One region of the Exiguobacterium sp. ERU653 genome, then DNA from elsewhere that is predicted to be linked to it. Evidence: riboswitches for the same ligand, from Rfam matches in the RefSeq annotation. Region 1 holds a riboswitch; each other region holds the start of a gene.
The links. Region 1 has a riboswitch for thiamine pyrophosphate ahead of thiT (energy-coupled thiamine transporter ThiT). Riboswitches for the same ligand answer to the same signal wherever they lie in the genome.

Region 1 (8,244 bases):
GCACAATAAAGAGGTGACGGTAGCGTCACCTCTTTTTAAAGGAGGTAGTCATATTGAAAGGAACGATTATTCGCTTACAGGGTGGATTTTATGATGTCATGACCGAATCGAATCAAGAGATTCGGTGTCGCGCCAGAGGAAACTTTCGGAAACGTAACATCTCGCCTGTAGTTGGTGACGATGTAGTGATTCAAGACCAAGAGGATGGGACCGGATATATTCTTGAAGTAGAGGAGCGTCAGAACCATCTCGTCCGACCGCCGATTGCCAACATCGATCAAGCATTTCTCCTCTTTTCAGTAAAAGAGCCAGCATTTTCCTATCATTTGCTTGATCGATTCCTCATTCTGATTGAGTCAAAACAGATCCATCCGATCATCGTCTTGACGAAGATGGACTTGCTGAGTGAAACAGAAACCGGACCGATTCAAGAGGCGGCCGATTGCTATCGTGCAATCGGATATGATGTGATTGAGACGTCAACGGAGCTTTCGGATGGAGTCGAGCAAGTACGGAGACTCTTTAAAGGGAAGACGAGTGTCTTTGCCGGGCAGACGGGCGTCGGAAAAAGTTCGCTACTGAATGCAGTCGCACCAGAACTCGAGTTAGCAACCGGTAAAATCTCCAAGTCGCTCGGTCGGGGGAAGCATACGACGCGTCATGTGACGTTGATTCAATTGGCGGACGGATTAGTAGCAGATACACCGGGATTTTCGAGTTTGGAGTTTCCACAGGAACTCGAGACTGATGAGCTCAGATGGTGTTTCCCGGAGTTTGTCGAACGACACGACGATTGCAAGTTCCGAGGATGTGTTCACATCAACGAACCAGGCTGCGCCATTAAACAAGCCGTTCAAGATGGTAAAATTGCTTCAACTCGCTACGATAATTATGTTACCTTTATGGAAGAGTTAAATGATCGAAAACGGAGGTATTGACAGATGATTAAAATTGCACCATCCATTTTAGCTGCCGATTTTGCCAATTTGGAGGCAGAAGTGAAAGCTGTTCAAGAAGCGGGAGCAGATTATATCCATTTCGATGTGATGGACGGTCAGTTCGTGCCAAACATTTCGATTGGTCTACCTGTGCTCGCGAGCTTACGTAAAAAATCAGATATGGTCCTCGATGTGCACTTGATGATTGACCAACCGGAGCGATACGTGGAAGATTTTGTGAAGGCAGGCGCGGATATCGTGACCGTTCATGTGGAAGCAACGAACCATTTGCATCGTGTCTTGCAACAAATCAAAGTGGCTGGTGCGAAATGTGGAGTCGTCTTGAATCCGCATACACCATTGTCGACGATCGAACATGTGCTCCCAGATGTTGATATGGTATTGCTCATGACCGTCAACCCAGGGTTTGGTGGACAAGCGTTCATTGAATCGGTCGTACCGAAAATTTCAGCGCTCAACCAACTGCGTCAGGATCGCCAACTTGATTTTGAAATTGAAATCGATGGTGGGGTCAACGAAGAGACGGCGAAACATTGCATCGATGCGGGTGCCGATGTACTAGTTGCCGGTTCGGCCATCTACAATCAACCGGATTATAAAGCAGCCATCGATAGCATTCGTGGCGCATCTCGTGTATAATCAACGATAGAACAACAAGATATTGTCGCAAGGGGTGTCACATGATGTGGCTGAGAGGCATACGCTAACCCTTTGAACCTGTTCCGTTCACACGGACGTAGGGATGTGGCGAAAATGCACGTTGCGAATCTAAGCAGCATGGCGTTTACGTCATGCTGCTTTTTGTCGTTTAAACAGTTAAAGGAGGAAGAAAGATGAAATCACGTTTTAAATTACAAGCGCTCATCGAAATTTCATTGTTTGCGGCGCTCGGGCTAATCTTTGATTTACTCATCCCATACCGCTTGCCACAAGGGGGTTCGATTAGTCTAGCGATGCTCCCAATCTTTGTGATGGCATTCCGTCACGGATTGAAAGGGGGACTTGCGACAGGTGCACTCGTCGGGACGCTTCAACTGTTGTTCGGTGCCTACATCTTCACACCTGTACAGTTCTTGCTCGACTATACGGTCGCTTATGGCCTCGTCGGTATGGCGGGTATGTTTGCTGGTCGTGTGAAACAGGCGGCCGGTCAAGGTGCGACGAAGACACTCGCGACATATTTGGTGCTCGGTGCCTTGATCGGGTCGGTGTTGCGTTATGCGGCACATGTCATCTCGGGTATCGTCTTTTTCGCCGAGTATGCGGAAGGTCCGGTCGTAGCGTATTCACTCGGTTATAACGCGACGTACATGGCCCCATCCTTTATTATTTCAGCCATCGTATTAGTATTACTCTTTACAACAGCTCCACGTTTCACACGTGTAGCTACACGGGACATTCGTCAATGAATGTCTTGATCGTCGCGGCAAGTCCGGAAGTTATTCCTTTACCGCGTCATGCCGATTATGTCATCGGTGTTGATGGAGGTTATCAGAGACTGTTAGATGAAGGGATTGAACCGGACGTTGTGGTCGGAGATTTTGACTCGTTTGTGGGAAAACCACCGAAAGAAGCGTTACGCTATCCGTCCGAGAAAGATATGACGGACCTTGAGATTGCGCTTCAGTTGGCAAGAGAGCGAGGGGCAACGAGGATGCACGTATACGGGGCGCTCGGTGGACGAGTCGATATGACGTTCGCGAACGTCGGTTTGCTCGAGAAGTATCCTGAGATGGTTTTGCATGGGAATGGTCAAACGGTCTATCTCGTTAAAGCCGGTGATTATAGCTTTTCAAAAAAAGAAGGCTACTATTTGTCTTTCATACCTTGGAAGACAGCGACTATTTCTATTGATGGTGTCAAGTACCCGCTCGAACATCATGACATCAAGAGTGAAGAAGCGCTGACGATTTCCAATGAATGGACTGAAGCATTTGCCCGATTGACGGTTCATCGGGGGATCGTTCTCGTCATGGTCGTCAAAAAATAAGCAAAAAAAATCCCATCGGCGAATGCCGTTGGGATTTATTCGTTCGTGTATAAGTATTATACGCGTTCAACGAGACCAGATTTAAGTGCGCGAGCTGAAACCCAAACGCGTTTCGGTTTACCGTCAACGAGAATACGAACTTTTTGTACGTTCACACCCCAAGTACGTTTTGTCTTGTTGAGTGCGTGCGAACGGTTGTTACCTGATTTAGGTGATTTACCTGTTACGTAGCATTTACGTGCCATGCGTTTCCCCTCCTTTTTTATGTGGGTTCGTCCTAATAGACACTCGTTTATATTAGCACGGCTTTTTTCCCGATGCAACTAGAAAATCATACCATGACAAGAAAAAAACTTGACATTACTCGCAAGGATTTGAATAATGAATGAGGTTATCGCGCTAATTGACCGAGTTTCTGGAGCAGGTTCTTTTAATAACTAGGTACTTATTGTAGAATGTACATTAGGAATCATTCCGAATAAAGGAGGCTACTCCATATGGCAATTGAAATGAAGACAACATATGGCAATATTGACATCACAAGTGACGTCATCGCAACACTCGCAGGTGGTGCAGCGATGGAATGCTTCGGTGTGGTCGGCATGGCTTCACAAGCACAATTGAAAGACGGCATTGCTGAATTGTTAAAACGTGAAAATTATGCACGTGGTGTCGTCGTACGTCAAGAAGATGAAGATGTACATATCGACATGCACATCATTGTAAGCTACGGAACGAAAGTATCTGAAGTCGCATACAACGTGCAAAGCCGAGTGAAGTACACGCTTGGAGAAACTTTAGGATTAAACGTTTCGTCGGTAAATATATTCGTTCAAGGCGTTCGTCTGACGAATGACTGACGAAAACGGAGGAGGATTTGGTGTGGGTTTAAAACGTTTAGATGGATTGGCGCTCTCAAACATGATTGCGAACGGAGCGACCAACTTGAGCCAAAACGCAGATTATGTAGATTCGCTTAACGTCTTCCCGGTTCCAGACGGAGACACGGGAACGAACATGAATTTGACGATGACGTCAGGTGCGAAAGAAGTAGCGGCCATGAACTCATCAAATATTGCAGAGGTGTCATCAAAGTTCGCTCGCGGACTGCTCATGGGGGCACGTGGGAACTCGGGCGTTATTTTAAGTCAGTTGTTCCGCGGATTCGGTAAAGCCGTTGAAGGAAAGACAGAACTCACGACAGTTGATTTTGCGGAAGCTCTCAAGCGAGGTGTCGACACGGCATACAAGGCGGTTATGAAACCGGTTGAAGGAACGATTTTGACGGTTGCTCGTGAAGCGGCCGACGAAGCGCTCCTTGCATCAGAGTCGACAAGTGATTTCACTGAATTTATGAAACGTGTCATCGTTGAAGCGAAAGCATCGTTAGATCGTACGCCGGACTTGTTACCGGTATTAAAAGAAGTCGGTGTTGTCGACTCTGGCGGTCAAGGACTTCTCGTCATCTATGAAGGATTCCTCGCGAGCCTAGAAGGCAAAGAACTCGAAAAACCTCATGCTCCAGTGATGGATGCGTTGATCGAGGCAGAGCATCACGCGCATGCGGCGCAAGGATTCATGTCAACAGAAGACATTGAATTCGGCTACTGCACGGAAATTATGGTTCGTTTCCAAGATGATAAGTTGAAAGATACACCATTCAACGAAGACACGTTCCGTAACGAATTGTCTGAACTAGGGGACTCACTTCTTGTCGTCGCGGACGAAGAATTATTAAAAGTTCACGTTCACGTCGAGACACCAGGTGAGGTCATTACGAAAGGGCAGCGCTTCGGTGAACTCGTCGCAGTCAAGATCGAGAACATGCGTCAACAGCACTCGACAATTCTCGAAGAAGAACACGGCATAAATCTACAGGGCGTTCAACAAGATGAGAAACCAAAAGCACCATTTGCAATCGTGACGGTGGCAATGGGTGAAGGTGTCAGTGAGTTGTTCCGTTCCCTCGGATCGGCACACGTCATCGAAGGCGGACAGACGATGAACCCATCAACAGAAGATATCGTCAAGGCGATTGAATCTGCACATGCGGAACATGTCTTCATCTTCCCGAATAACTCAAATATCATCATGGCTGCTGAACAAGCAGCGTCTGTCGCACCTTGTGGCGTGTCGGTCATTCCAACGAAGACGGTCCCGCAAGGCCTTGCAGCAGCAATCGCCTTTAATCCTGAGGCAGATGTCGAGATGAACGAACAAGCGATGAAGTCGGCTGCTGAGACAGTGAAATCCGGCCAGGTGACGTACGCTGTTCGTGATACGAGCATCGATGGCGTTGAGATTAAAAAGGACGAGCATATGGCGATTGCAGAGAAGAAAATCGTCTCGTCGTCTTCATCAAGCCTTGAAGCGGCTAAGCGACTAGTCGATGCTCTCATCGACGCGGATGACGAAATCATCACAATTTTAACGGGTGAAGGTTCATCTGAATCAGATGTAGAAGCGTTGACGTCATATATCGAATCAGTGAATGATGAGATAGAAATTGAAGTTCACGACGGCAAACAACCGCTTTACTCTTATATTTTTAGTGTGGAATAAGCTGTTTCAAGTCCCTACCTTCTGTATAATGAAGGTAGGGATTTTTGAAAGGGGGAAAATTGATGAAATATCGTAGTGTGTTTGACATTATCGGTCCAGTCATGGTCGGTCCGTCGAGTTCACATACAGCAGGAGCCGCTCGAATTGGGTTGATGGCAGGGAAGTTGTTCGGGAGAACACCACGTACCGCGCATATCACATTTTACGGGTCATTCGCTGACACATATCGAGGTCACGGGACAGATGTTGCCATCGTCGGTGGAATCATGGGATTTGATACGTTCGACTTGAGAATCCCGCAGGCGTTAGACATCGCTAGTGAGAAAGGCATCGAAGTCATCTTTGAAACGAGTGATTTGTTGACAGATCATCCGAATACGGCACGCGTCCTGCTCGAAGATGAACTTGGGACATTTGAAATCGTCGGCGTCTCAATCGGTGGGGGAACGATTGAAATTACCGAATTGAACGGGTTCCCGTTAAAATTGACAGGAGGGGGACCCGCACTCGTCGTCTTACACCATGATCGATTCGGTGCAATCGCAGCAGTTACGGGAGTTTTGGCGAATCACCAATTGAACATCGGTCATATGGAAGTGAGCCGTCACGAAAAAGGAATGCAGGCCTTGATGGCCATTGAGATTGATGAGACCATCCCTGCTGACGTGCTAGCAGAACTCGAGCGGTTGCCACAAATTGAACGGATAGCTATTTTTGGGGAATAAGGAGAATGTGTGATGTTTAAATCAGTAGAAGAGTTAGTGACGATTGCCACAGAACGAGGCATTCCGATTTCTGAAGTGATGATCGAACAAGAGATGCACGTCAGACGCTCAAGTCGGGAGGACATCATCGGTATGATGAACCGGAATCTCGAGGTGATGGAAGAAGCGGTCGAACGTGCGCTCCAAGGTGTCACGTCTGTTACGGGATTGACGGGGAACGATGCCGTACTCATGCAAGACTATATTCGCTCAGGCAAATCGCTTGCCGGAGACCTCATTTTAGATGCGGTGTCAAAAGCAATCGGGACGAACGAAGTGAATGCCGCGATGGGACGAATCTGTGCGACACCAACTGCGGGGAGCGCGGGCGTCGTGCCAGGAACGTTGTTTGCAGTGAAGGATCGTCTCGAGATGGACCGTGATGCGATGATTCGTTACTTGTTCACATCAGGTGCATTCGGATTCGTCGTGGCGAACAACGCCTCCATATCGGGAGCGGCGGGCGGATGCCAGGCCGAGGTCGGATCGGCGACCGCGATGGCTGCAGCTGCAATCGTCGAAGCGGCCGGCGGAACACCGGACCAATCGGCTACAGCATTTGCAATCGCACTTAAAAACATGCTTGGTCTCGTCTGTGATCCTGTGGCGGGTCTCGTAGAAGTCCCATGCGTGAAACGTAACGCTATGGGTGGTGCCAATGCAATTGTCGCCGCAGACATGGCGCTCGCGGGCATCACCTCGCGTATTCCATGTGATGAAGTCATCTCGGCGATGCATGAAGTCGGTCAAATGATGCCGACCGCATTAAAAGAGACGGCAAAAGGTGGACTTGCCAATACACCAACGGCTCGTCGTCTCGAACGAAATATATTTGGAGCGAAAGAAGATGCGAAACAATGAACGACTGACGACTTTGAAAGGAGTCGGGCCAGAAATGGCCAAAAAATTAGAAGTGATGGGACTTGTTCGAATCGAGGACGTGCTAGAGCACGTCCCGTTTCGTTATGAGAATTATAATAGCGGAACTGTGACCACGGCTATACATGGGGACCTTGTCAAATGGAGTGGGACAGTCCAAGGCGAACCGCTCGTTCGTTATTATAGTAAAGGTAAAAATCGCCTTCAGTTCAGACTATTACTAGAAGAACGGTATGCAGTTCAAGTGACGATGTTCAATCGCGCGTTTTACAAGGACAAGCTAGTGATTGGCGAAACGGTGACGGTCAAAGGAAAATGGGACATGAATCGGATGACGATCAGCGCGACCGACCTCGAATTTGGTGCCCCGTCAGGCGGACTACAGCCGATTTATTCACTTCGAGCCGGGCTGACGCAAAAGAATTTCAGTCGAATCGTGAAACTGGCTTTTGAACAGGTGAGCGATCTCCCGGAACAGGTGCCGCAAGTCATTCGCGACCGGTATCGACTAGAAGATCGGATGACGATGCTTCGTGGGATGCACTTTCCAGATACTGTTGACACTTATAAACGAGCGAGACGAAGTTATGTATATGAAGAATGTCTCATGTATCAATTGAAATTGCAGGCGTTTCGGAAAATGGAGCGGTCAGGAAACGGTCGGGCCCTTCAACTCGACAAACATCAATTGAATGAATTCGTCAAACGACTCGCATTTCCGTTAACGGGAGCTCAGACACGGGTCATCCGTGAAATTGTATCTGACCTTGAAAAACCAGAACGGATGAACCGACTATTACAAGGGGATGTCGGGAGCGGGAAGACCGTCGTTGCCGCGATTGCCTTGTATGCGACCGTCATGGCAGGGTATCAGGGTGCATTGATGGTGCCGACCGAGATTTTAGCAGAACAACATGCGACGTCTTTACAGGAATTGTTTGAACCGTTTGGCATCACGATCGCCCTGTTGACGAGCTCGGTAAAAGGAAAGGCGCGAGAAGCGCTCCTTACAGCAATCCAATCAAGAGACGTCGACATCATCGTAGGGACACATGCACTCATTCAAGGGCCGGTCGAGTTTTCGAATTTA
Region 2 (8,244 bases), 1.4 Mb from region 1:
TGCTCGGCCTCTTTGAACGAATGGACGTCCCGAATGATGATCATCCCATGAATCGTTCGATCGATATCGACAAAGTCCCCATCGATAACGACGTACCGTTCTTGTCCAGACTTCGTCATAATTTTCGTTTCGAACTCTATAAACTTTTTACGTGTCCGAAAGTGTTTGGTGTAGTGTTCCATCCACTCTGCTTTTTTCTTTTCTGGCAACAAATCGACAAACCGTTCATTCACGACGCGGACCGTATGAAACAATGTTCGCGCAGCCGGATTCGCACTTTCCACCCTACCATCCGGGTCAATCAACAAGATAGCGGATGGATTTAAATTATAGAGTGTCCCATATCGTTTAACATAAGAGGTTAAGAAGTCTAAACGATTCATCGCGATGACGAGCGCCACCGCCCAAACGAGCCCTCCATACATATAAGAGTACGGTGGAATAAATCCACGGAATTGAAAATAACCGAACACGATGTCCCACACCAATATGACTAATGCCGTCCAAAATAACATCCGTAATACCCGCTGATGTTCCCTACGTTCTGTTCGTCGTAACGCATAAAAAATAAGAAAGATAATCAGGGTGTGAAAAATATTCCCGACAGTTAAGGTAACCAAATAGGATGAATTGAACTCAGGATAAATCCAAATTCCGACCTGTTCGAACCGTTGACTGTTCGTAATATTTTCTCTCTGCACGTACGTCAACACGATTGGAATCAATGGCAAGTAGACAACCCATGGATACAGCCAACGTGGCGCCTTCGCACCGATACCCGTAATGTTCAATATGAAATGAATGGAGAAGATAAAGATCAAGATGCCGGCATTCCCAAACCAATAGGCAATGAGTGCCGGACTATATTCAATCGGAGAAAGATGGCGAACGAATTCCGCTAAGAAAAGCATCGAATAGCCAAACACAAACAGGCTCAGCAAACGATGCTCGACTTTATTCGGATTTCGTTGAAAGACATCGAGTGCTAAAAAGCCGAGTAAAAATGACGGCAACAAATAGACCGCCAGATAAATGAACATCTCGGTCATGCGGAACCTCCTCACCTATTCATAATTCTTCATTTCGCTATTCTGCTGACTTTTCCCTCTTTAACGCGACAAAAAACGGGATGAGCCACATCCCGTTCTTCATTCGACACATTATAACGTTTCTTCGATTGGGGTATCCCCTTTAATCAAATCAATCGCTTTGTTCTGCGCATTTGCATGGTTATGGAGGACATGCACCAAGAATGATGCCACGTCTTCGCGTGGAATCTCTCCACTTCCCTCGAATTGCGTGTTCACTTTTCCCGTTCCCGCATCATCTGTCAATGCGCCCGGACGAACAATCGTGTATGTGAGTCCACTCTGTTCGAGTAAGCGATCGGCATGATGCTTCGCTACGTAGTACGGCTTCATCGAATCTGGCCAAGCTGAGCGATCCTCTGCTTTTAAGGCACTGAGCATGACGAAGTGTTTGATGTTCCCGTTCGCTTGTGCTGCTTCGATACTCTTCGCTGCACCATCTAGGTCAATTAAAAGGGTTTTGTCTGCTCCAGTGCTTCCACCAGAACCAGCCGCGAACACGATGACGTCCATCCCGTCGATTGCCTTTTCCAAGTCCGCTACTGAACCTTCGAGGTCGCCAAGTACAGCGTTGTATCCTTTTGACTTGAAGTCATCGAGCTGCTCTTCTTTACGAACCATCGCTGTGACGTGATGCTTCCCTTCATTGTGTAACTTTTCTACCAATTGATGGCCAATCTGGCCGTTTGCACCGATAACAAATACGTTCATCTGTCTTCCTCCTCAAAAATTGAATTCAGAGACAAGCGAAACGCCGGGTAGCTTCTGCTACATCCGGTGCAGAAGCGATGGCGGAGATGACGGCAACACCGTCTGCCCCGTCATCAATAATAGCAGGGACATGATCGGGACGAATGCCCCCAATCCCCACAATCGGCAGCAGTGGATAGTGTCGACGAACTTGTTGAATCAGTTCCGTGCCACGCACAATCCCTGCATCCAGTTTACTTCGCGTCTCATGAATCGGACCGATGCCGACATAATCTGCGAACGGAAGAGCTGCACTGACTTCCTCCATCGTATGGACCGACACCCCTAACCATTTATCAGGTCCTAGCCGTTCTCGAACTTGTTTGGCAGGTAAGTCATCTTGTCCGACGTGGATGCCATCCGCGTCAATCGCGAGCGCCAATTCAACATCGTCGTTGATGATGAACGGGACCTTTGCTTCTCGACATTCATGTTGGAGCGTCCTTGCCATCGCTTCTTTTTCATCTCCATACAATGCATCTTTACCTTTTTCGCGAAATTGAAAACATGTCACACCACATCGAAGTGCCGTTTTGACGGTCGTCACCAAATCGGATGCGTCCGTCGTTCCACACACAAAGTAAAGGCGAAGCTGCTTAGCGAGCGCTTGTTTCGTACAGAACGTCAACGGTAATCACCTCTTCTTTCGCTAAACGATGTCCCCAGTGATTAGTCGGTCCATGACCTTGCCCAATCGATAATCCATGTGCAATCGCCTGATGAATGAATCGTTTTGCGTCAACGACCGCTTGACGTAGTGTCTTCCCATACGCTAGTTCAGCTGTCAATGCGGCAGAGAACGTACATCCCGTCCCGTGCGTATCTTTCGTTTGGATTCGAGGTGCTTTTACGCGGAACGCTTCAGACTCGGTCACGATTAAGTCAACGGCTTCTACATCATTCGAATGTCCGCCTTTGATAATCACGATATCGACGCCAATGGCTCGAATCACCTGCGCTGCCTTCATCCGGTCTGCCTCGGTCCGAATCTCCATCCCCGCCAACACTTCTGCCTCTGGAATATTCGGGGTCACGATGGTCGCCTGTGGCAACAGCTTCGTGCGAAGTGCTTCGACCGCACTAACTTGCAACAAAGAGGCGCCCCCTTTCGCTACCATGACAGGATCGACGACAACATGTTCGAAACGATATCGTTCGAGCGCCTTCGCCACCGCTTCAATTCGTTCAGCGTCCACCAACATCCCGGTTTTACAAGCGGTGATGCTAAAATCATCAGCTACCGCATCGATTTGTCGGGTAATCATTTCCGTGGAAATAGCCTCAATTCCATGTACCCCTAGTGTGTTCTGGGCTGTGATTGCAGTCAGCACGCTCGTCCCGAATACGCCGAGCTCTTGAAACGTTTTGAGATCGGCTTGAATGCCGGCTCCTCCGCCTGAATCAGATCCTGCAATTGTCAAAACTTGAGGTTTCATCATGTCGACACCTCGATTCGATTCGTCGGAATTGTATGTTGCGTCAATTGATGGAGGGCATTTAAAAAGTGAATCGGAAAGTCTCCCGGTCCTTCTGCTCGCTCACTCGCTAGCTCACCGGAATAAGTATAGCCTGACATGGCGGTCACCGTCGCTTTAAGGGCGTTCTTTTCGACTGCTAGACAAGCTCCGACCACTGCACTGAGTAAACATCCCGTACCGGTCGTCTCAGTCATGCGTTTCGTCCCGCCGTGTATTTCCATGACGACGTTCCCGTCGCTGACCATATCTTCTTTTCCAGTCACGGCCACGACACATCCGTATCGTTTCGCTGCTTCAAGCGCCAATTGTCGCGGTTCGCATGCACCGTCTCCAACATCGACACCACGAGCTGCCCAATCGACACCAATCAACGTCGCGATTTCTCCTGCATTTCCTCGAATGGCCGTGACACGCACGTGACGCAAAATACGTTCGACCACATCTCGTCGGAATGACGTCGCCCCGACTCCGACCGGGTCGAGTACAATGGGGCATCCTGCCTCGTTCGCCGCCTGCCCTGCACGAATCATCGTGGCTTCGGTCATCGTACTAAGTGTCCCGATATTTAACACGAGCGCATCACTTATAAATGTCATCTCTGCCACTTCTTCGATTGCATCCGCCATGACGGGAGAGGCACCGATGGCGAGCAGTCCATTCGCCGAAAAATTCGCCACGACTGTGTTCGTGATGTTGTGAACGAGCGGTGCCTGCTTCCGAATCTCACTCCAAATCTCATGTCTCATTGGTTGACCTCCTGTGACAATGTCCACGACTCAAGTGTCCAAGCCATTTCCCAAAAAGCGACTTCGTAATAGCAACTCTTCAAGAACAGTTTCGTATAACGCACACGCTCTTCTTCTGTCGCTTGTCCTGCGAGCTCATCTAATCGATCGATTTGTTCTTCCACCAATTCGCGGAACCACTCTGAGCCATACGTCGCAATCCAGGCCGAATAAATCGGATGATCAGGACGCTTGTCTTTAAGACGTTCGCCAATCTCGTAATACACCCAGTAGCACGGAAGGATCGACGCGAGCACGTCCCCGAGTGTCGGTCCTGCCTGTTGCATATGGAGCGCATACGCATAAGCGGTCGGAGCCGGCTCGAATGTCGCCAATTCGACATCCGTTACGTCGAGCATCGTAAAGAACTCTCGATGAAGTGAGAGTTCCGCCTCAATCGTGTGTAAGGCATGTGTTAAAAAACGGCTTGATAGTTCCATCGTCGGTGCGAGCGTCGCCCCCTTCGCCTGCACTTTCGAAAACTGATTCAAATAATAAGAGTCTTGCATGACGTAATGTCTGAACTTCTTCTCATCGAGCGTTCCTTCTCCGAGTGAACGGACAAACGGGTGATGAAAGCTTGCTTCAAACAATCCATCTGCTTCCTGACGTAAGTGATCTGTAAATTTCATATGAACTCCCCCTTATAACAGATAAAAGACGCCGCCTCCCATAACGGAAGCGGCGTCTCGAACAGTCATATCTAGGTGAAGCCATATGAGTCGTTTCGCCCACTTCCCTACGCTAGCGTGAACTAGATCAGGTTCAAAGGGTCTGGACCATGTCCATCTCAGCCGCGTAACGCGACTCCCCTAGTGGCAAACATTATGAAATTCAGTCGTCTTCGACCACATTCTATCAATTTTTTCATCAATTGCAAACCTTTTCCGATCCCGTTTTTCATTCTTCGCTTCGGGAATGGGTAAGGAAGCACATTGATAAGAAAAGGATGTGGACAGAATGAATACGATTTTATTGACGATTGCATTACTCTTCATCAGCTTGAACGTGTTTTGGTTTTTCAAACGTCAAACGTATAAACAGACAGGATTTGATGGGAGGTTGTTCGCTCAGTTATTCGTCAGCCTATTTGGTGTCATGTTAGGGTTCACGTTGATTTATTATGCGCTATCTCGCGATTCAGTCATTCTTGTGACCTCCCTCGAATCCATGAATGCTGTCGAACCGACTTGGGAAAACCTCCTGTACTTCAGCGGGGTCACCCTACTATCGATTGGCTTTGGTGATTTGTTGCCAATCGGATTGACCCGATTATTCGCTATCATCGAAGGCGCAATCGGTATTTTATTACCGAGTGCCTTCTTCATCAAATCGATGTATCAGAAAGACGAGTGAAGATTTTCTAGCGTCCGGTGATGAGCAAAAACATATTGAACGCGACGAGACCAAGAGGAAGCATCGCAACCAAAATGATTGGCCATTTCTTTAAACGAATGCCGACAAAGAGGACGAGACTTCCGACTAAAAGGGCAATAAATGTCGTATATGGATTCATGAAAAAACGCTCCTTTCTCTATAAGGAGCGTTTCCCGGCTCTCGCCGTCATTAATCGTTCGAATGTCGAAGTGTTGCACATGCAGCACGGACGCGTCTCGCTTCTTCCTCCTGAAATACGAAATGGCCTTGTTCGGCGACGCGTTGCGCGCAAAAGAAAAAGAGTGATTGTAATCGGTCATGCGTGTCCTCAATGGCGCTCAGTTCAGCCGAGGCATACGTCGCCCCGAGCATCTCCCATAACTCTTCCGGTAAATGGTCGCGCATCCCGTCCCCTGACTTCCCAAGATTCACCGAGAAATCTGTCGCATAACCGATGTTCCATTCCATCATCTGACGGAGCATATTCCGCATGATGTCGAGGTGGTCGAGCGCATATAGCACTTGATGCCGCTTGATTCCTTTGACGACATAGAGCGACACCCACCAAAACTCATTCCAACAAGCCGCATACTCGTCAGCAGACGGATGTTTCACACGATACGATGTGTCTGACGGCGTCACATCTGGATGATCATCTCGGTCAAAGATGATTTGACTGAGCGAGTCGGCTTCGAGCATCGCTTCAAGTTGATCAACACACCGAATCGTCAAATCAATACGGTGTCCGTCTACATATTGCACTAAAAACGTTACATGTCGTTCGGGATCAGACGTCTCAGGTGTCTGCATAATCAAGACCTCTCCAAACATGTCGATCCATGAGCGATCGGCCGCAACCGCTCTTACATCTTCTACGTAAAAGGCAAGATCGACATCCTGATACGGGTCTGGTCGGATGTTCGGATTGACGAGCGAGCCGTTCAAGACGACCGTTCGGATGTATTCACGTTCTGTTGCGAACGCAACCAGCTGTTCAATGATTTGTTCCGGCTTCATTCTACAATCGCCCCCAATGAGCGCGCGACTTGGATCGCCTGCATCGCGTCTAATTTTGTTTGCTGTAACGTCACGTTCGAAAAATCAACCCCATCGACGAGTGCTCCTCTGAAGTCGGCACCACGACACACCGCATGTTGAAGTGTCGCCCGGGACAAGTCCGCCTGATACCAAACCGTCTCGGTCAAGTCAGTTCCGTACAGGTCCGCCTCAATTAAACGTACATGGGACCAATCCATCTTTTTGAGCGACACGTGACGAAGATTGACGAACGACCAGTCCCCCTCTTTTACAAGAACGCCTTCAAACTGACTTTCTTCAAAAGATGACCCGGTCATTTTACATTGTTCAAACTCACTCGTGAACAAGTTGGCACCATGAAACTGACAGTTCAAAAATGAACTGCTGACATGACGGGACGCGTTCCATTTCGAATCCGTGAAGTCACAATTGATGAACTGACAGCGCTCCGTTTGTAGTTCTGTTGCATCGACGTATGTGAAGCGACAGTTCTCGAACGTGACGTGTGACAGTTCTTCGTCTCGGAGTGTCACGTCACGGAAATCTTCGTCTCGATATTGCGTATGTGGTTGAAACATATGATCTCTCCTTCAGGTATACTAGAACAGATTACAAAGATTGGAAGTGATATAGATGGACATCGTATTTCCGACTGAACACGGCGTCTTCAATTACCGCGTTGCCGGTATTTTTGTAAAAGACGACCATTTATTGATTCACCGAAACGTCCGGGATGACTTTTGGGCATTACCCGGGGGGCGCGTGACGCTCGGTGAAGAAGCCGCAACCGCGCTCGCACGCGAGCTTCATGAAGAGTTGAACATGCATGTGACCGATACCTCGTTCGCTTTCGTGCACGAGAATTTATTTACGTACAACGACCAACCGTTTCATGAGATTGGACTGTACTTTTATGTAGATGGTGACCTCCCGCTCCAAGACGGCGATTTTTACGGACCTGAAGGAGATCACCTGATTTATCGTTGGCAAAAGCTTGACCGTCTCCAAGACGTCACGCTCTATCCAGAAGTATTGGGTCAACTCCCGAACCGTTTGCCAGTTCATTCACTAAACCCGTCTTGAACTTAGAGAAGCGATTTCAACTCATGTAAATGTCGAATCTCATACGTCGACTCCATCGTCGCGGCCACTTCTTTCGGATTGAACCAGCACGTATCTAGACCATACATCCGCCCACCGGCGATATCTGCCGTGACCGAGTCGCCGATGATTAAGCCTTTCTCTGGCGTTACATTTGGAATTCGGTCGAAGACATAGTCAAAGAACGGCTTCATCGGTTTTTGCGAGCCGGTCGCATCCGATACGAAGACGTCTTGGAAGTACGGCAATAGTCCCGATGACTCTAACCGTTTGAATTGAGTCTCCGTCACGCCGTTTGTGACGATATAGAGCGGATAGTCAACGCTCAGCGTTTGTACAATTTCTAACGCACCATCGATCATGTGTACGCCTGCATGTAAATAGTCACGATACTGCTGTTCGACATATGGTCCATCAACCGTAAGACCGAGCGAATCGAATAGTTTCGTGTGACGACCGACGAGTACTTCCTCGCGGTCTACTTCCCCACGTTCAAATGCGCGCCACAGGACCGTGTTGATGTCGACATAGCGCGACTTCACCTCATCCGTCATCCGGACATTGTAGGATGCGAGCAATTGCTCCAAGGCGACGTGCTCACTTTGTTTAAAGTCTAATAGCGTGTCA
Region 3 (8,244 bases), 1.5 Mb from region 1:
TGATACACGTTCGGGAAGTAAAGCAGGTCACGTCGCAATCGGTTCAAATTCGGGGTCAGTTCCTGTCCATCGATCTGTTGATCGATGACGGATGTTTGGAATGATTCGAGTTGTAAGACGATGACGTTCGTATCCTGACTCGGGGCACTTAATTCCTGATAAGAAAGTGCTCGGATTTGAGAACGCTCCTCGTCTGTCAAGGCTTCGTTCCAGCCCATGGCACGTTCGACGCCTCGAGCGACATCCATCGCGTGATAGCCCCAAAATCCAAGATGGTAGTATTCACGCATATTCGAGATCGGGTCGTCTGCAATCCATTTTTCCCCACGCTGATAACTGAGCGTGAGCGGGATCGTGAAAAGAAGAAATCCAAGTGTGAAGCCGGCAATCGCTAACCGTCTTCCGTTCCACTTCACTTCACGGACAGGATGACGTTTCATATAACGCAAAATCAAACCGTAGATGATGAGGTCGATAAAGAAGAACGCATCGATTGGGCGGATGAGCGTCAAAAAGCCACCCCCGACATCTCCCATCTGCCCGATATCGGATAGTAAAGCGACGGATAATAAGTCTTCAAAATAGCGATAGTACCAGACGTCTGAGACGAGCAGGGTACTATGCAGGAACAGAGAAACGTATAAAATCCATCGGCGGATCGGATAAGACACGGCAAGTGCCCAACTCGTCAGGAGCAAAATCGTCGCCAAGTTGATGAGAAAGAACGAAAAGTCGAACGCCGTCGCGGTCAACCAGCTAAAAAAGAAGAGCTTTGCCAGGGAGAGTGACAAGTAGCTCCAATAATCGAGATATTTGATCATGAACAACACATCCTTTTCATATCCATTCCCGATGAAACGAGTGCGGGAAACGTGAAGATGTGTCCAACAAACAAGAGGCACGTCGACCTCAGTTGATCAGAAACGTATCGCGCAGTTCAATGATGGTTCCTTCTGGTGCTTTCAGTTTACTTAAATGACCGTCGACGACGAAATAGATGTTGCCACCGTGCTTCGGTAAAAACGTGACGCCGAGTTGTTCGAGTCGTGCGACTTCCGCTTTGAGGTCATCCACATAGATCGCAAAATGGACGGGACCGGCCATATGTTTCGAATAATCTTGTAACGTTTCATTCGTTTTAGCAGTCTGGAGCTCGATATAAAAATCACCGAGCTTGAGCCAACTGTTGAAGTCACGCGTATGGAAGTTTCGCGACTCTTGGACGAGTTCAAAACCGAGTGCTTCGTAAAATGTCTTGGACGCAAGATAGTCAGGCGTTTGGATACAGATATGATGGATTTGTTTCATTAGGATGATTCCTCTCATTCAATTTTGATGAAGTGTACGATATGGCCTAGTCAAATACTAAGCGGATGAAGCTATGATGTGAAAAAGACGACAACTTCCCATTTATTTTAGTGTACCGAACGCGTGCTTTTGAAGATACGGGGTAAGAAACTTTTTACGGAAGAAATCGTATGGAAGAGAGAAAAGGATAGAAACCAATGAGGTGAAAGCATGAAAGGAAATGAAATCACGATTCAACCGATTGATGCAGTCAATCGAGATGCGGTCATCGCTCTGACAGTGGACGAGAAACAATCCCGATTCATCGAGACAAATGCCGAGTCGCTTCAAGAGATGGCTGAGGATACGAAATATAATTGGCAGAGCTATGCATTTTATGACGGTGAGCGACCGGTTGGCTTCATGATGGTCGGAGCAGAAAACCAGACAGAACGGTATGTGTGGCTCGATCGTTTCATGATGGATCAAAACGAACAGGGGAAAGGTGTTGGAACGAAGTGCCTACGCATGGCGGTGGACTGGATTCAGACAAAATATGATGTCGATGATATCATCCTGAGCCTCCATCAAGAGAATGAAGCTGCGAAACGATTTTATGCGAAGAACGGCTTTGTCGACAGCGGCTTAATTGATGAATGGAATGGTGAAGCGATTTGGGTCTATCATACAAAAAACCGACCGTCATGAGTCGGTCGGATTCTCGGCTGGACTTGTTGTTTTTGTAGCATTCATGCCCATCGAAAAGAGAACGATAGCTGCAAAGAAGAATAGGGTAACGAACCAGTTTTGGAGAAACGGATCGACAAACGTCGGTTTTTCCAACCAACTCCCGGTTGAGATTTCGGCGTACCAACGTATGTAGAGTGCGATGCGTTCGAGTGTGTATAAGAGTCCGGACAAAAACAACAACATACCACCCGCTACAAGTTGATTGAAACGAGACATAAAACCCCTCCTCTATAGATGTTGTCTATAGTTTACCATTTCCATCCAATTGAGGGGCTTTTATTTGAGTATACTCGGTCGCAACTGTTTGACGCGTGACAAGACGAGCCAACCGAGAAGCGCGCCGGTCAAACTAGAGGCCAGGAACGCCGGGACGAAGAAGAAAGCACCGAACGTCGAGCCCATCAACAGTTTCGCGTACGGGACGGCAATCAACGAAGCGATAACCCCAGTCCCGATGATTTCTCCGAGAGCGGCAGCATAGAAGCGGTTCGTGCGAACGAAGAAAATGCCGGCAAGAAACGCGCCAATCATGCCACCGGGGAACGCGAGCAGTGACCCTGTGCCGGTCATGACGCGAATGAGTCCGGTCACGAATGCGACGAGGACGGCTCCGATTGGGCCGATGGTGACTGCGGCAATCACGTTCACCATATGCTGAATCGGATAAGCGCGGGCGACACCTGTGGGAATCGAGATGAACATCGAGCCGACGACGGCGATGGCGACGAGCATCGCCATCCAAGTGAGTTGTTGAATACGCATGAATAGTCTCCTTTCAAAATAAAAACGCCACGTTTCCAGACGGAAAAATGGCGTGGATATACAGAGACGTATCCCAAGCCACTTCCCTACGCTGGTATGAGCCAGATCAGGTTCAAAGGGTCCGGCACAATGCCGTCTCAGCCCGAAGGCTCCCCTAGTGGTCGTTTATTGATTTGAGTATAGCATAGCTAAAATCGGAAAATGGGCGAAATTATCCCTCATTCTTGGCTAACAGGTCCTCATAGTCCTTCTCGTTCCAAAAGAGCGGTGAGATGGATTCGGGACCTTTTAATATTTCTCCATCCTGGTCGTATACGATGGCATATCCGCTCGCGACATCGAATACGAACAAGTCGGCAGTCACTTCGGTCACGCCGTTCCCGGCGATGATCACGTCATCGATTGGGTCCCGGGCCAGTTCGACGCCCGCTTCATCGAGTTCGACGAGGAGGGCTGACGTGTAGGCATGGCGGTCATAGACCGTTTGGAATTCATCCTGCGTGAGGACGACATCGGTAGGTGGAGCACTTGTACCGAATTTCCGATTTTCAATCTCTTCGACGTATTGAAGGAAGGATTCCTCCTGCCAGAATAGCGGAGCGACCGACTCAGATCCATTGATCACCGTTCCGTCCTGATTATCGAAAATGGTAGCATACGTCCCGTCATCGAGCTTGAATGGGTAAATATCCGCATACGTATGCTCGAGGCCGTTTCCGGCGATGATGACGCGTTCGAACGTCTCGCGAAACGGTTTGATGCCTTGTTGCTCGAGCGCAACGAGGAGTGGTTTCGTTTGTTCGTATTGGTCATAGACGTCTTTAAAGTCCTCACGCGTCCATTCGGTGATGGGTTCATCGGGTGATTCGATTGGGGTTGGATTGTCTGCCACCGTATCCGTACAACCCGTGAGTAAAAGTGCACTTAATCCGAACATCGCCCATCGTCTCATGTTTCCATCCCCTTAACTGACATTTTCCACCATTTTATCATTCATGATGAAAAAGCAGAACCTGTGCACATTCTCACTCGGGGTGAGGACGTCCCGCATAATCATCGAGGGTGCTCTTAAAATGCAGCGTATCTTCTTCAGAAATCGTCACACCTGAGGAGGTGCCGTAGCGAACCGCATGATAAACGGACGGGTTCATCGGTAAATCGATGCGTCGGAACCACTCTTGCAATGTTTCATGGGCACGCAATCGCTTGGCTGGTACGAGAGATTGGTTAAATGTGATCAGCGCATCGCGAATCGGAACGTTCGTGAACGCTGTGAGCGTTGAAACAGACGAATCGTTCTGGTTCTGCACGTCTTGTTGGAACAAGTCTGTGCTTGAATCGATGCTTCGTGTACGCGCCAAACGTTGCTTTCGTTTTCGATAGACATAAAAACCGAGCAAACAGAATGCAATCAAAGCGACCAATAAACCGAGATTTCGTCGTGTGGACTCTCCAGAGCCCGTAAATCTCTCAAGAGGTTTTATTTTTCCTTTTCGAGGATCTAATTCATACGGATAATCTGCTTTAGATTCATCTATTAAAAGCTTACTGTCTTCATCTGATTTGAAATCCGTAGGAGGACTATTATTTTCCTCGACCGGTATCGTTTCCGGGTTATAGAGCCATTCGAATATCCCGGTCGCAACCACCATCATTGTAAAGGTGACGAGAAGTGTGGCGGCAATCATGAGAAAAAACTTGTTCGTCCAGCGCAAGAAGTTACCTCCTTTTTGAATGTTCAGACTATTTGTTGTTTATCTTACCATAAAAAGGTAAAGTTTGATTAAGACAAAAAATGGAGGTCGTCATATGGGCATGGAGCAGGTTATCAAACAGTTGAACGAGGTGTATTTAGGAAAAGAGGATGTCGTACGCCTTTGTTGTACCGCGTTACTCGCGGAAGGACATATTTTATTAGAAGATGTACCGGGTACCGGAAAAACGTTACTTGCCAAGACGATTGCGGCCAGCTTTGACGGGGCGTTTTCAAGGATTCAGTTTACGGCCGACTTGTTACCGTCTGACGTGATTGGCGCAGATTATTTCAACATGCAGACGCAGACGTTCGACCATCGACAAGGACCGATCTTTGCGAATATCGTCTTGATCGATGAAATCAACCGAGCGGTTCCACGAACGCAGTCTGCCTTGCTCGAGGCGATGGAAGAACGACAAGTCTCCATCGGGGGAGAGACGTATCCGATGCTGAAACCATTTTTTGTCATCGCGACGCAAAACCCGATCGAATCAGCGGGGACGTTCCCGTTACCGGATGCCCAACTCGATCGTTTCCTCATTTCGATTCCAGTCGGTTATCCTGATGTCGTCGAAGAACGAGAGCTACTATTACAAGTCATGCGCCAAACACGGAAAACCGTGGAGGCAGTCGCGACGTTAGACGAGTTGCGCCGAGCGCAAGATGAAGTGAAGCAAGTATCGATTCAAGATGACGTCCTCGATTATTTACTCGGGCTCGTTCATGCGACACGAGAACACCAATCTGTCGAGGTCGGTGTCAGTCCACGAGGAGCCATCGCGCTCATGCGAGCGTCTCAAAGTTATGCCTATCTGAACGATCGATTGTATGTCATTCCGGAAGATGTGAAAGCCGTGGCACCTTATGTATTGGCACATCGTCTGACGTTGACGCTTGAAGGAGGCATCAAATCAACGAAACAGGACATCATCCGTTACATCTTAGACACCGTTTCTGTTCCAGTCGAGGGTTGATGATGACGTTCTCGACACATAACGTCCTACAGAAACAATGGATCCCGGTCTACGGATTCGCCGGAGTGATTCTCGTATTTGTCCCGTACATGGAGATTGTCGGGTATGCACTTTGTTTACTTGCGGGCATCGTCTGGTTCTTTGAACGGACGCGGAAACAGTTGGAACAAGCCCTTCGTCTTCATATACATACGCACGAGTCTCTTCTGTTCGTCGGGGATGAGACGGAAGTTCAGGTGATGCTAGATGGAAGTGAAACCGTCGAACGACTCGGGCTTCCCGTTCGCGTTCGCTTGAAAACCAATACAGCGCTCAGCTTTCCAGACCACGACCGGTCCCCGAACAGTCTGGATTTGACGTTACGGACAGATCAGGCTCGTCACGTGCTTCGTGTGCAGGCTGAATTCCGGGGACCAGCTTATATCGAAGAGTGCGTACTTGCTGTGACGCTCCCGTTTCATCTCGGGACGTATCTTCTTGAGTGCCCGATCGAGAAACGATGGACGGTGTTGCCGTCCCTCACGTTACATCCTCCGGTCGGTACGAAACGATTGGCACTCGGTGACCGTCCTTTGACCGCATCACCTTTACGGAATCCACTTCAGGTTCTAGGTTCGAAGCCTTACGAAGGGGAACCGGTCAAAGAGATCGACTGGGTCGCGACGGCGAAACTTGGACGAGTCCAATCGAAAGTCTTTCAAAAGACGTCGCTCGACACGTTCACATTCGCAGTTGATTTGAGTGGGCCGTCCGGCTACACGTTGCATCACGACTTCGAGTCGATCATCAGCCAGGTCGCATATGTGACGACTCGTCTCTTAAAAGAGGAGTGTAAAGTCGAACTGTTCATCAATCGCTTCAATGGTGAAGGAAAGATGGAGCATATCTCTCTTCAAGAGGGAGAACGAGGTTCACGCCTCATCCTCTTGATGTTGGCCGACCTCCATCCCGGGAACCGTTTCATCTCGACAGACGCGTTCGTCCGTATGGTTGAGCGGAAACGCTTGAAGCAAAGTCATCTCGTTTGGTTCAATCAGCATAATTTGTACGACTAACAAGGAACTTTCCTTCTTCTGGCGAACTGTATCATATAGAGATGACCAAAGGGGAGATCTATATGGCAAAACGAAAGTATGCGAATCGACGAGACTGGGAACGGATTTTAAAGAACCGCTACGCGCAAATTCGTGTTCAGACGGAACAATTTTCAGGCGTCGTCGCCTTATTCCAAATCGATGAGGTTCGGGCACCATTATATAAAAAGCATAAAGGGGAAGAATTCATCGTGGCGGATGCCGGGTTTGCTTGGCTCCAATATTTCCCGGACAATGAACCGTTCGGTGTGACGGTCATGTTCAACCCTGACGGTGAAATCGTGCAATGGTATATCGACCTCGTCGACCGAATCGGCGAAGAAAATGGCATTCCGTACATGGATGACTTGTTGCTCGATATTCTTGTATTTCCAAATGGCGATATCGTCAAAAAGGATGAGGATGAGTTCAAGGCGGCGGCTGAAAGCGGCGAGCTGACGCCTGAACAGGTCGAACGTGGATGGCGTGAGTTCGAAGCGACGCTCGAACGGATCGAACGTGGAGACTTCATCTACTTTGATTTGGCAAAAGGACATTACGAACAGTTAAAACAAAAGCTATGAGCGAATTCACTCTCTCTGCTACAGTAAGAGCGTAGGAGGGAGAGTTTTTATGAAAAAAATTGAAATTGAGACGTGGGCACGACGTAAGCACTTCGCGTTTTTCGAAGCGTTTGATGCGCCACATTTCAATGTGACGGCAAACGTAGATGTCACGAACCTATATACATATGCCAAGGAGAGCAATCAATCGTTCTTCAAACTCTTTTTATACGGTGCGGTGAGAGCGGCGAACGCGATTCCGGAATTGCGCTATCGGATTCGTGGTGAAGAGGTCGTCGAACACGAGGTGGTCCACCCTTCGTTCACGGTCATGTTAGACGAGGAAGTCTTCAACTTTTGTGCGGCTACGTTTTATGAAGATTTACCGACATTCTTACAGGAAGTGACGACGCGGATGGAGCAAGCTGGCGATGAAGTCGTGATCGGGGATGACGAGCCCGACGATTTGCTGTATATCACGAGTGTCCCGTGGATCACGTTCACGAGTATCATGCACCCGACGCATCAGCAACAACATGACAGCGTGCCACGCATCGCTTGGGGCAAGTTCGAACGCCAAGGCGAGCGTCTGGTCATGCCGTTATCCGTCCAAGCCCATCATGCACTCGTCGATGGAGTGCATATCGGCAAGTATTACGAAACACTACAAGCTTGGTTAGACGAAGATTTTGCGAAGAAGGTGACCGACGTGCCAGAAGACCATGACTTTGATCGAGCCGTCCGTCTCCGTGAGGAGGGACAACTCGAGCAGGCGAAGCAACTGTTCTTGTCGCTCTTGCGGAAAGATGAAAAGAATCCGAGGTTACATGCGTACTGCGCGTGGTGTTATGACTCGCTCGGGGAAGAACGTCAAGCGGTACCTCATTATGAGCGGGCCATCCGACTCGGGTTGACCGGGGGTGAGTTGGTAGAATCGTATCTCGGACTCGGCAGCACGTATCGGGCACTCGGTCGATACGCGGAGGCGGAACAGTTATTTGAAGATGCGATCGAGCAATTCCCGAATCATGGGGCGCTCAAGGTGTTTCAGGCGATGACGCACTATAACGTCGGTCGCC

Region 2: another riboswitch for thiamine pyrophosphate. It lies ahead of tenA (thiaminase II); the one in region 1 lies ahead of thiT (energy-coupled thiamine transporter ThiT).
Region 3: another riboswitch for thiamine pyrophosphate. It lies ahead of thiW (energy coupling factor transporter S component ThiW); the one in region 1 lies ahead of thiT (energy-coupled thiamine transporter ThiT).

What each region holds. Positions count from the first base shown of each region.
Region 1 covers NZ_JACSKV010000001.1:435,394-443,637, forward strand. The annotation lists gene pknB (Stk1 family PASTA domain-containing Ser/Thr kinase) at 1-9, shown strand, start outside; gene rsgA (ribosome small subunit-dependent GTPase A) at 51-938, shown strand; gene rpe (ribulose-phosphate 3-epimerase) at 942-1,598, shown strand; TPP riboswitch at 1,619-1,719, shown strand; gene thiT (energy-coupled thiamine transporter ThiT) at 1,793-2,368, shown strand; gene KNO95_RS02270 (thiamine diphosphokinase) at 2,365-2,949, shown strand; gene rpmB (50S ribosomal protein L28) at 3,006-3,194, opposite strand; gene KNO95_RS02280 (Asp23/Gls24 family envelope stress response protein) at 3,447-3,809, shown strand; gene KNO95_RS02285 (DAK2 domain-containing protein) at 3,832-5,511, shown strand; gene sdaAB (L-serine ammonia-lyase, iron-sulfur-dependent subunit beta) at 5,574-6,236, shown strand; gene sdaAA (L-serine ammonia-lyase, iron-sulfur-dependent, subunit alpha) at 6,249-7,136, shown strand; gene recG (ATP-dependent DNA helicase RecG) at 7,123-8,244, shown strand, end outside.
Region 2 covers NZ_JACSKV010000001.1:1,880,096-1,888,339, forward strand. The annotation lists gene KNO95_RS09525 (diguanylate cyclase domain-containing protein) at 1-1,049, opposite strand, end outside; gene KNO95_RS09530 (SDR family oxidoreductase) at 1,161-1,799, opposite strand; gene thiE (thiamine phosphate synthase) at 1,825-2,466, opposite strand; gene thiD (bifunctional hydroxymethylpyrimidine kinase/phosphomethylpyrimidine kinase) at 2,435-3,274, opposite strand; gene thiM (hydroxyethylthiazole kinase) at 3,274-4,062, opposite strand; gene tenA (thiaminase II) at 4,059-4,733, opposite strand; TPP riboswitch at 4,821-4,925, opposite strand; gene KNO95_RS09555 (ion channel) at 5,062-5,457, shown strand; gene KNO95_RS09560 (hypothetical protein) at 5,465-5,617, opposite strand; gene KNO95_RS09565 (aminoglycoside 6-adenylyltransferase) at 5,668-6,495, opposite strand; gene KNO95_RS09570 (pentapeptide repeat-containing protein) at 6,492-7,094, opposite strand; gene KNO95_RS09575 (NUDIX hydrolase) at 7,150-7,599, shown strand; gene KNO95_RS09580 (YjjG family noncanonical pyrimidine nucleotidase) at 7,602-8,244, opposite strand, start outside.
Region 3 covers NZ_JACSKV010000001.1:1,911,617-1,919,860, reverse strand. The annotation lists gene KNO95_RS09800 (LTA synthase family protein) at 1-821, opposite strand, end outside; gene KNO95_RS09795 (VOC family protein) at 910-1,308, opposite strand; gene KNO95_RS09790 (GNAT family N-acetyltransferase) at 1,519-1,995, shown strand; gene KNO95_RS09785 (hypothetical protein) at 1,990-2,253, opposite strand; gene thiW (energy coupling factor transporter S component ThiW) at 2,314-2,799, opposite strand; TPP riboswitch at 2,866-2,965, opposite strand; gene KNO95_RS09775 (hypothetical protein) at 3,011-3,751, opposite strand; gene KNO95_RS09770 (hypothetical protein) at 3,825-4,514, opposite strand; gene KNO95_RS09765 (AAA family ATPase) at 4,609-5,529, shown strand; gene KNO95_RS09760 (DUF58 domain-containing protein) at 5,532-6,584, shown strand; gene KNO95_RS09755 (ribonuclease FAU-1 family protein) at 6,647-7,186, shown strand; gene KNO95_RS09750 (tetratricopeptide repeat protein) at 7,236-8,244, shown strand, end outside.